DNA from 2 places in the Terrabacter carboxydivorans genome. Region 2 is predicted to be linked to the other one. Evidence: riboswitches for the same ligand, from Rfam matches in the RefSeq annotation. Region 2 holds a riboswitch; the other holds the start of a gene.
The links. Region 2 has a riboswitch for S-adenosylmethionine ahead of ABD297_RS05520 (aminotransferase class V-fold PLP-dependent enzyme). Riboswitches for the same ligand answer to the same signal wherever they lie in the genome.
Positions count from the first base shown of each region.

Region 1: it holds a riboswitch for S-adenosylmethionine, as region 2 does, so the genes downstream of both, metX (homoserine O-acetyltransferase MetX) here and ABD297_RS05520 (aminotransferase class V-fold PLP-dependent enzyme) in region 2, are expected to answer to the same signal.

Region 1 covers NZ_BAAARE010000006.1:160,343-165,739, forward strand. Annotated here, with positions in the region: gene ABD297_RS08315 (YkvA family protein) at 1-485, shown strand, start outside; gene ABD297_RS08320 (DUF4192 domain-containing protein) at 619-2,049, shown strand; SAM riboswitch class IV at 2,244-2,358, shown strand; gene metX (homoserine O-acetyltransferase MetX) at 2,374-3,684, shown strand; gene ABD297_RS08330 (universal stress protein) at 3,874-4,272, shown strand; gene ABD297_RS08335 (RNA polymerase sigma factor) at 4,591-5,397, shown strand, end outside.
Region 2 covers NZ_BAAARE010000004.1:68,888-74,284, forward strand. Annotated here, with positions in the region: gene ABD297_RS05510 (FtsK/SpoIIIE family DNA translocase) at 1-575, opposite strand, end outside; gene ABD297_RS05515 (MFS transporter) at 709-2,121, shown strand; SAM riboswitch class IV at 2,253-2,378, shown strand; gene ABD297_RS05520 (aminotransferase class V-fold PLP-dependent enzyme) at 2,415-3,860, shown strand; gene ABD297_RS05525 (endonuclease/exonuclease/phosphatase family protein) at 3,903-4,943, opposite strand; gene ABD297_RS05530 (ribonuclease J) at 5,029-5,397, opposite strand, start outside.

The sequences.
Region 1 (5,397 bases), on a different contig from region 2:
TCGACCTCGTGCCGGAGGCGTTCCTCCCCGTCGTGGGGGCCGCCGACGACGCGGTCGTCATCTCGTGGGCGGTCACGGCGTTCTTCGAGGAGACCGACCGGTTCCTCGCGTGGGAGGCAGGCCAGGGCCTGCGCCGGTCGGGGGCGTTCCAGCCGTCACCCGGGACCGCGCCGGCAGCGCCGGGAGGGGCTGCGCAAGGCCGGGGCGGCGCGGATCCGGCCGGCGCCGACGGGCTGCGCCGCGACCGCGACGAGACCGGTGCTGCGGCACCGCGACGCCTCCTCGGTGGCGTCGCGCGCGTGAGCTCAGGCGGTTCGCGGCCGCGCCCGACCGCAGGGGCCACGGGCGGTCGCACCAGCCCCGACCCGGCTGCGAGGAAGTCTGCGGGGCCCGGAACGGGGGAGCGCAGCAGGTTGCCCGAGGGCGCCAGGCAGGCCGCCACGGACTACGTGCTCGAGTCGGTGCGCAAGCGCCTGGAGCGCTGAGCCCGGTCGCGCGACGACGGCTCGACCCGCACGGCGACGGCGTCGGTCCACACCTCTCTGCGGCGAACGGCCTTCGTCCACAGGCGGATCGATGGGCCGACCGAGAACCGGCGCGGGCGGCGAGGCTCGGCACATGCCGAAGATCTCACTGTCCGGGCCGGCCGAGCTGCTGACCATCATCCCCTTCCACCTGGGCTTCCAGCCCGAGCGCAGTGTCGTCGTGGTCTGCTTCCACGGCAAACGGCTCGGTCTCGTGGCCCGCCTCGACGTCATCGACCCGTCACTCGCCTTCGAGGCAGCCGCACAGACCCTGCCGACCCTGCTGCAGGGCTCGCCCTCGTCCGTGGCCATCGTCGGGTTCGAGGACATCCCCGACGAGTCCCTGCCCCTGCTCGAGGCCCTCGCCGACGGCGTCGAGGCAGAGCGGGTCGTCGTCAGGGAGCGTCTCGTCCTGCGCGGCGGGCGTTGGCGGTCCGTCGGCTGCGACTGCTGCCCCGACGAGGGCTGGCTGCTCCCGGAGCAGGCCGAGGTCCCTGCGGTCGCAAGCTACGTGGCTCTCGGCCACGCGGTGCTCCCGGACCGCGACGAGCTCGCCCGTCTCGTCGAGCCACTGGAGCCGACGGAGCCGCGTCACGACCTGGCCGTGACCGCCATCGAGGACTGGCAGCGCCGCTACCGGGCGGCGGGAGGGGCCATCTGCGACGAGCCTGCCTCGTCCGGACGTCGACGAGGCTCTCGCCGGTCGAAGGTGGCCGGGTCGGAGCTCGGCCTGCTCGACGGCGGGGATCCGAGCCCGCGCCAGTTCCTCGTCAACGATGCGCTCGTCGCCTGGGGCGGCGTGCTGGGTGGTGACGTCGAGGGCTACGGCATGGAGCACTGGCTGCCCTCGCTCGTCGGCCCCCTGCGCGACGTCGAGTTCCGCGACGCCCTCATCGGCTGGTTGTGCCCGGGCACGGTGCCGCTCGACACGTTCCCCGAGGAGCTCGTCGTCATGCTCGACGTGCTCCTCGGTCCCCACCTGCGGCTCGCCTCCGGGTCCGACGGCGCCGGACGTCCGGGTGCCGACGGATCGGGCAGGGACACGGAGGTCGGGGACGACATCGCCTCCCGCCTGTCGGCGTCGGACCGCGAGGCGCTGCGGGCTCTGCACGCCCTGCTCGACCTCGGCCCGGACGCGCTGGAGGCGCTCGACGGCGACGACCCGCGCGACACCGCCGAACTCAGCGAGCTCGCGCGGCTCGCCGGGTCGGGCATCGCTCCCGACGACTGGGAGGGCATCGACGACGGGCACGAACAGGAGACGGGCGAGGGCTGGGACGACTGGGAGGCGGCAGCGGTCCCGCGCGTGGTGCTCGGGCGTCTGGAGCAGGTCTGCCGGCTCACGCCGGCGGCCCACGCGGCGCCGGTGCTCTCCGTCGTGGCGTCGGTCGCGTGGTGGTGCGGGGACGGGGCCCGCGCCGGAGTCGCCGTCGACCAGGCGCTCGAGCTCGAGCCGGAGCACCGGCTGAGCCGCCTCGTGCGCCGGTCCCTCGACCACGGTGTCCGACCGTCGCGCTGCGCCTGAGCGCCGACAGGGCCACCGGAGGCCGTCGGAGGCTGTTTGGAACCCGGGCCATCACGGACGCCGTACGGAGCGGGCGGGTCGACCCACGTGTCCGCCAGGTGGGAGGAGTCGAGAGCCCCGACGAGCAACCTCGGGCGTCCATGTCGTGGACCGGTCGATCTCCTCCGGTCGGCTCCTCGCGTATGGTTGTGGCAGGTCACGAGTACCAGCGACAAGCCCCGGCTCGCTGGTCGGCAACCCTCCTTCGCGGTGGGGTGCCCCGGGTGAGGACCAGGCCACACCCGTCCCGGGTGCGTGCAAGCGCGAGGACCGAGGAGTACCCCGATGACCGTCACCCACCGGAAGCAGAGCACGCGTGTGTCGCCCGCGCGCCACGCGGCCGATGGCTCACCAGCCCGCGACGGGTTCGGCCCGGCCACCCGGACGCCGTCCGGCGTCGACCCGTCAGGTGCACCGTCCGGACGGGCCGGCGCAGAGGCCCACGTCGACGGTCCGGCCGACCCGCCGCGACGGGTGTCGGACGGCGCCTGGCGTGAGGGCGACCCGGTGGGCGGACGCCAGTTCGTCCACATCGGTGACGTCGAGCTCGAGCGGGGCGGCGTGCTGCCCGACGTCCGGATCGCCTACGAGACGTGGGGCCGGCTCAACGAGGCCGGCGACAACGTCGTCCTCGTCGAGCACGCCCTGACCGGTGACAGCCACGTCGTGGGCGAGGCCGGCCCCGGCCACGCGTCGCCGGGGTGGTGGAACTCCCTCGTGGCGTCCGGCGGTCCGGTCGACCCCGACGAGTGGTTCGTCATCGCCTCCAACGTCCTCGGCGGCTGCCAGGGGAGCACCGGCCCGTCGAGCCCGGCCCCCGACGGCCAGCCGTGGGGGAGCCGCTTTCCCTACGTCACCGTCCGCGACCAGGTAGCGGCCGAGCGTCTGCTGCTCGACCGGCTGGGGATCGCCAGAGTGGCCGCCGTGGTCGGCGGGTCCATGGGCGGCATGCGTGCCATCGAGTGGGCGGTCACCCATCCTGACGACGTCGACCGCTGCATCGTGCTCGCCTCGACGCCGAGCGCCACGGCAGACCAGATCGCCTGGTGCCAGCCGCAGCTGCTCGCCATCCGGCAGGACCCCGACTTCGCCGGCGGCGACTACTACGCCGGTGACCGCCGTCCGGACGCCGGCCTCGGCCTCGCGCGCCGCATCGCCCACATCACCTACCGGACCGAGAGCGAGCTCGACGAGCGCTTCGGTCGCGCTGCGCAGCTGGGCGAGGACCCGCTCCGAGCGGGGGACCGGGGGCGCTTCGCCGTCGAGTCCTACCTCGACCACCACGCAGGCAAGCTGGCCCGCCGCTTCGACGCGAACTCCTACGTCGTGCTGACCGAGGCGATGAACTCCCACGACGTCGGTCGCGACCGCGGCGGGGTGCAGCAGGCGCTCAGCCGGGTCCGTGCCGACTGCACCGTCGTCTCCGTCGACACCGACCGGCTCTACCCGCCGCGTCTGTCGGACGACCTGCACGCCGCGCTCCCGGTGTCGCGCCGCGCCCACATCGTGTCCGACTTCGGCCACGACGGGTTCCTCATCGAGGAGGACCAGGTGGGTCGGATCATCCGCGACGCCCTGGAGCGTGGCCGCGGCTGAGCCCTGCTGCGGGGCGGGGCGGTTCGTCGACCCGGATGCTGCGACCGAGCCCTTCGCGGGCCGGCCGGCAGGACCGTCCGGGGGTGTGACGAAGCACGTTCGGCACTCCCGGCGCGGGACGCGCCGGGCGCCTCGATATCGGGTACGGTGCGAGCACTGGTTGTTTCCGTCCCAAGGAGGTCCGGGAAAGTGGCCATCGTCGTTGGTTATGTCGCCACCAAGGAAGGTCGCGCGGCGCTCAAGCGAGCCGCCGAGGAGTGCGTCCTGCGTGGTGCGAAGCTCGTCGTCATCAGCTCCCACCGAGGGGGCAAGGACTTTGACGCGGACGAGGCCAGACAGTTCGAGACCGAGCTCGCCCGCGTGCAGGCCGTTCTCGAGGAGAAGGGGCTCGAGCACGAGGTGCGCCAGCTCGTCCGGGGCAACGACCCCGCCGAGGACCTCATCTCCGTCGCCGAGGAGGAGAAGGCCGACTTCATCGTCATCGGCCTGCGCCGGCGCAGCCCGGTCGGCAAGCTGATCCTCGGCTCCAACGCCCAGCGCATCCTGCTCGACGCGAGCTGCCCGGTGCTGGCGGTCAAGGGCGACTGAAAGTCCCTCTCGCGGGGGTGGGACGGGGTCTTCCGGCCCTCGTCAGGACGAGCGCGCCGTGCGCGGGTTCGACGCGCGTTCGCCCAGATGGCATCCGCCGTTTTATAATGTCGTAGTACGGGATCGCACAAGGCGCACCGAGAGATCGAAACAGGGACCGACTCCAACCGGCCAAGCCTTCCCGGCACCAACCCCCATTCTCGTTCGTTGTGATGATGCATGCCCGGAATCGGGTCGACACAACGAGACCTGCGACGAAAGGCGACTGCATCCGTGCCCAAGGCAACAACCGCTGGAGCTCCGAAGACCCTGCCGAAGGTGTTCCAGCACGAGGCGATCATGCAGCTCCTGGTCAAGGGCAGCACCAACGGCACCATCACGGGAACTGAGATCGCGCGTGCTCAGGTCGACGCCGGTCTCGACCTGAAGCAGATGAAGCCGGTCCTCACGACCCTCGAGGCCCACGACATCGAGATCGTTGTCGACGCGCCGCACGTCACCACGACGAAGAAGACCCGAACAGGGACCAAGGGAGGCACTGTGGCCACCGCACGCACCAGCACTGCCGCGGCGACGAAGTCCGCGACGCGGACGACGACCGCGACCACCAAGACCGCCGCCAAGAAGACGACGACCAAGATGGCCGCCCGCGCGGCGGCTCCGGCCGCCGACGAGGCTGCCACGACCGCGACGGGAACGGCCAGGAAGGCCGCCACCAACGCCGGGGTTGCCAAGGCTGCTGCCAAGCCGGTCGCCGCGAAGAAGGCGGCGGTGAAGAAGACCGCGGCCAAGAAGGCCACCTCCGCGGACGGCGTCGACGTCGCCGGCGACGAGGCCGATGACGAGGGTCCCGACGACGCCCCGGTGGGCGAGCTCGAGGACGTCGTCGTCGAGCCGGTCGAGGCCGGCGACGACAGCGACGAGGACGCCGAGGACGGCGCGACCCCGGCTGCCGCCGCCAAGACGGAGGAGACCGAGGAGTCCGGCTTCGTCATCCGCGACGACGACGAGGACGACGCCCCGGCTCAGCAGGTCGTGACCGCCGGCGCCACCGCCGACCCCGTCAAGGACTACCTCAAGCAGATCGGCAAGGTCGCCCTCCTGAACGCCGAGCAGGAGGTCGAG
Region 2 (5,397 bases):
CCGTCGGCGAGGTGCGACAGGCCGCACGCGGCGAAGGTGAGCGCGATGGTGCCGACGACGATGCGGTTGGTGGCGGCGTCGTCCTGGGGCGCGCGGAGCATGCGCAGGCCGAGGGCGAGCAGGACGAGCGGGACGGCATACGCGACGCGACCGAAGGTGCCGGCGAAGACCGCGTGCACGACCTGGCCGAAGGTGCCCGAGACCCCCCACCACTCGCGGGCGGCGACGACGACCGCGAGCGCGAGGAGGGAGAAGCCGATGCCGTCGCGCTTGTGCTCGGGCTCGAGGTCGGCGGCGCTGTGGCCGACGCGGCGCACCGCTCCCCCGGCCATGTGCGAGACACCCATCCACGTGTTGCGCACGGCACCCAGCGGGAAGGGCAGCCCCCCGCCGCGAGCCCTGGACGGCGTCCGTGACCCGCCCTTGGCCGCCGGCTTGCGGGTGGCGGGCTTGCGCTGCGCCGGCCGGGTGGACCGGGCTGCCGGAGGGCGCGACGTGGCGCTCGTCGAGGACCCCTTGGCGCGGGTCGCCGCAGAGGTGCTCGTGCGCTGGGTGCTGGACGGACGTGACGCCATGCTCGCACCGTACGTCAACGCACCGGTGAACTCACGCGTCACACGCGCACCACGGGGCAGAGAATGGCCGGCCGCGGGCCGCGGTCCGGTGAACCCACCTCGGCCGCAATGCCGCCCGGCCTAGTCTGGAGAGGTGAGCACGGGGCCATCCCCGACCGAGGGACCCGACGCGGGAGCGGGCCTGACACCCGGTGCCCCCGCACTGCGGCAGCTGCTCCGGATCCGGCCCTTCCGCCACCTCTTCGCCGCCGGCGCCGTCTCCAGCTTCGGCGACTGGCTCGCCCTGCTCGCGACGACCGCCCTGGCCGCCGAGCTGGCCGCCGGCGGGGTGGGCCGGTACCTCGCCGTCTCGGGCGTCTTCATCCTCCGCATCGCGCCGGCCGTGCTCCTCGGACCCCTCGCCGGGGTCGTCGCCGACCGGCTGGACCGGCGCCGCACGATGATCGTCGGGGACCTGCTGCGCTTCGCGCTCTTCGTGTCCATCCCCGTCGTGGGGACGCTCTGGTGGATGTACGTCGCCATCGTGCTCATCGAGTGCACGTCCCTCTTCTGGAACCCGGCCAAGGACGCCACCCTGCCCAACCTCGTCCCGCCGGACCGGCTCGAGCTGGCCAACCAGCTCGGGCTCGTGGGCAGCTACGGGACGGCCCCCGTCGCGGCCCTGGCCTTCTCGGGGCTGTCGCTCGTCGGCGACCCGTTGCGGTCGGTGCTCCCCGGGCTCGACCCGGAGGGGATCTACCTGGCGATGTACGTCAACGGCGCGACGTTCCTCGTCAGTGCGTGGATCGTCTGGCGGCTGCGCTTCCCACCACGGCCGGCGCGCGAGGCCCTCGCGGGACAGTCCGTGCTGAGGACCGTGACCGACGGCCTGCGCGTCGTCCGGGACCGGCCGTTCGTGCGGGGGCTCATCGCCGGCATGCTCGGTGCCTTCGCCGCCGGTGGGCTCGTCATCGGGCTCGCCACGCGGTTCGTCGCGGACATGGGGGCAGGGGCACCCGGCTACGGGATGCTCTTCGTCGCGGTCTTCACCGGGATGGCGATCGGCATCGTCGGCGGCCCCCGGGCTCTGGCAGGACTCTCCCGGCCGCGCATCTTCGGCGCGGCCCTCGGCAGCGCCGGAGCGCTGCTGCTCGTCCTCGCGGCGGTGCCCGCGCTCGTCGTCGCGCTCCCACTCGCGACACTGCTCGGCGCGGTCATCGGCGTGGCCTGGGTCATCGGCTACACCCTGCTCGGCCTCACCGTCGAGGACGAGGTCAGGGGCCGCACCTTCGCCCTCGTGCAGTCGCTCGACGGCGTCGTGCTCGTGCTCGTCCTCGCGGTCGCGCCCCTGCTGGCGGCGGGGTTCGAGGCGGCGCTCTCCCTCCCCCGCACGCTGCACGTCGGCCCGTTCGAGCTCACCTACACCGGAGCGACGGCCGCCTACCTGATCGCAGGGCTCGGGATGGGCGCCGCCGGGCTCGCCGCGTGGCGCACGATGAACGACAAGCCGGGGCTGTCCGTCTTTGCGGAGGTGCGCCAGCTCCGGCGCAGCCGCCGCGGCGGGTGAGGAGGGGCGGCCCTGGCGCGCTCTGCACCTGCGCGCTCCCCGCGCACCGCGACGTCGCCTCGTCTCAGATGACGACACTGCGGTCTTGGCGTCTGGACACGCCCGAGCCGGCTCCCCTATGGTCCTTCGCAGGTCATGAGTGCCAGTGACAAGCCCCGGCTCGCTGGCCAGCAACCCTCCTCCGCGGTGGGGTGCTCCGGGTGACGACCAGGCCACCCTCGATCCGCTCGCGCGATCGAGGTCGGCAAGCGCGGACCCGCACCGGGTGGGTCCCTTGACCCAGGAGCACTGGCATGTCGGCCCTTCCTTCGACGCACCCTTCGACCCGTCCCTCGGCGCACCTCTCGACGCGCCCCGCCTCCCAGACGGCCACCACGCCCTGTGGCGGCTCGTCCGCCCCCGCCGTGCGCACCCGCGCCCTGCACGCCGTGCCCGAGGCGCGCACGCTGCCCACCGTCGTCGGCGCGCAACTGCGCGTGCCGACGCTCCACGGCGACACGGCATACGCCAACCTCGACCACGCGGCGTCGACGCCGGCGCTCGAGACGGTCAAGGCAGCGGTCGACCGGGCCCTCGAGACCTACTCCTCCGTGCACCGCGGCGCCGGCTACGCCTCGCGCCTGACGAGCGCCTGGTACGAGCAGGCCCGCGAGGAGGTCGCGGCCTTCGTCGGCGCGCGACGGGACGACACGGTCGTCTTCACCCGGACGACCACCGACTCGTGGTCGCTGCTGAGCAAGGCCCTGCCGAGCCGCACGACGGTCTTCGTCTTCGACATCGAGCACCACTCGACGCTGCTCCCATGGGGCCGTTTCCGCACGGTGCGCCTCCCGGTGCCGCAGACGGTCGAGGACGCCCACGCCCTGCTCGAGGAGGCGCTGGCCGACCACCCGTCGCGCCACCGCCTCGTCGTCATCGCTGCCGCCTCCAACGTCACCGGTGAGGTGTGGCCCGTCGAGCGCTTCGCCGCCCTCGCGCACGAGCACGGCGCCCGGATCGCCGTCGACGCCGCCCAGCTCTCGGCCCACCGCACCATCGACCTCGCCGGCTGGGACGCCGACTACGTCGCGTTCTCGGGGCACAAGACGTATGCGCCCTACGGCGCCGGTGTCCTGGCCGGGCGCTCCGACTGGCTCGACGCCGGCACGCCGTACCTGCTCGGTGGCGGGGCCACCCGGGCGGTGACCGAGGACGGCACGACGTGGGCCACCGGGCCCGCCCGTCACGAGGGCGGCAGCCCCAACGTCATCGGCGCCATCGCCCTCGCTGCGGCGTGCGCCACGATCTCGAGGCACCGCGACTCCATCGAGGAGCACGAGAGCCGCCTCCTCGAGCGGCTGCGCGCGGGGCTCGACGAGGTGCCCGGCGTCGAGGTCCTCTCGATCTTCGGCGACGACAGCGACCGCGTCGGCGTCGTCGCCTTCACCATCGAGGGCTGGGACTCCTCGCTCGTCTCGCAGGTCCTGTCGGTCGAGCACGGCATCGGCGTCCGCGACGGCAGGTTCTGCGCCCACCTGCTCGTCGACGAGCTGCTCGACGACCCGTGGGGCGAGCGCTCGGCGACCGCGGTCCGCGCGAGCATCGGTCTCGGGAGCACCCGCGAGGGCGTCGAGCGCCTCGTGGCCGCGGTCGCCTCGCTCGTCGAGGAGGGCACGACGGCGACGTGGACGCTCACCGGCAGCGGCTGGGCGGTCGAGGGCACCGACCCCCGCGACGTCGAGGTCGACCGGCCCTGGTGACCCTTCCCCCGGGCCGGCCTCGGGCGGGGCTCAGGCTCAGGCTCAGCGCGGCGGCAGGTGGTAGCTCGCCCACACGGCTGCGTGGTCGGCCCGGTTGAACGCCACCTGTCCGGCCTCGACGACCGTCAGGCCCCGGCTCAGCAGGTGGTCCAGCGCCGCGAATGCTGGCAGCCGGTGGCCGGCGAACGGCCACGTGCGCACCCACCCCTGACCGTCGGTGCGCTGGGCGTCGTCGAGGCCGTCGGCGAGGTCGCGGAAGCCCGGATGGCCGAAGCCGGCGTTGAAGTCGCCCGCCATGACGAGCAGCTCGTCGCCGTCGAGCCGCTCCTTCCACGACTGGAGGTCCCGCAGGCCCGCGCGCCACTCGGCGGTGTCGCCCGGGAGCGGCGCGGTGGGGTGGGCGACCTTGAGGCGGATTGTGCCGTTGGGCGCCGTGACGTCGACCTCCGGCTGGACGCTCCGGGTGCCCTCGACCGCCGGGTCCGTGCCGAGGCTGCGGACCGACAGCGGGTAGCGCGACAGCACCATCGTGCCGGTGTAGGTGTCGGCACGCGCGACGCCCTGGCGCTGGTTGAAGTAGTCGGCGGCTCCCTCGGCGTCCAGGCGGCGCATCATCGCGGGCGTCGCCTCGGTGAGCACCAGCACGTCGACCGAGTGGTAGCGCACGGCATCCATCAGCTGCTCGGCGTTGGCCGAGCCGATCCACGTGTTGGCCGACATGACCGTCAGGTCGCGGTCGGCCTTGGGCGAGGACGTCGCCTCGAAGGACGGTGCGGCGACCGTCGCCGCAGCCACCAGCACGGCGACGACCGGGAGCAGCATCCACCAGCGCCGCAGCAGCAGGGTCGCCACGGCGAGCAGCCCGAGGCCGACGACGACGAAGGGACCTGCCGTCTGGAGCACGACGACGGGGTATGCCGTGGAGTCGTACCAGCGGAGCGCACCGACCGCGCCGAGCCCGACGAGGACGACGCCGACGACGACGTCGACCCACCGCCGGGCCGGCGGGCGGCGCCGCGCCGACGGGGGTGCCGGTGGTGCCGACGGAGGTGTGGACCGAGGCGGCGACGCAGGTGCCGGCACGGCGTGCCCGTCCCCCGGATGGTCGGTCGAGGGGCTGTCGTCCCCGACCCGGCCGGTCCCCCCGTCGACCTCGTGCACCGTCACCTCAGGCCTGCAGCACGACCGGGATGATCATCGGGCGGCGGCGGATCTTGCCACCGACCCACGAGCCGACCGCGCGCCGGATGACCTGCTGGAGCTGCTGGTCGTCGCGCACGCCCTTGGCGACGGCCTCCTCGATGGCCCGCTCGACCTTGGGGATGACCTGCTGGAAGATCTCGGCGTCCTCGACGAAGCCGCGGGCCGTGATCTCCGGGCCGCTCGCGATCTTGCCGGTGGCGGCGTCGAGCACGACGACACAGGTGATGAAGCCCTCGTCGCGCAGGATGCGCCGGTCCTTGAGCAGCGCCTCGTCGGCCCCACCCACGCTGCTGCCGTCGACGTAGACGTAGCCACAGTCGACGACACCCGTCAC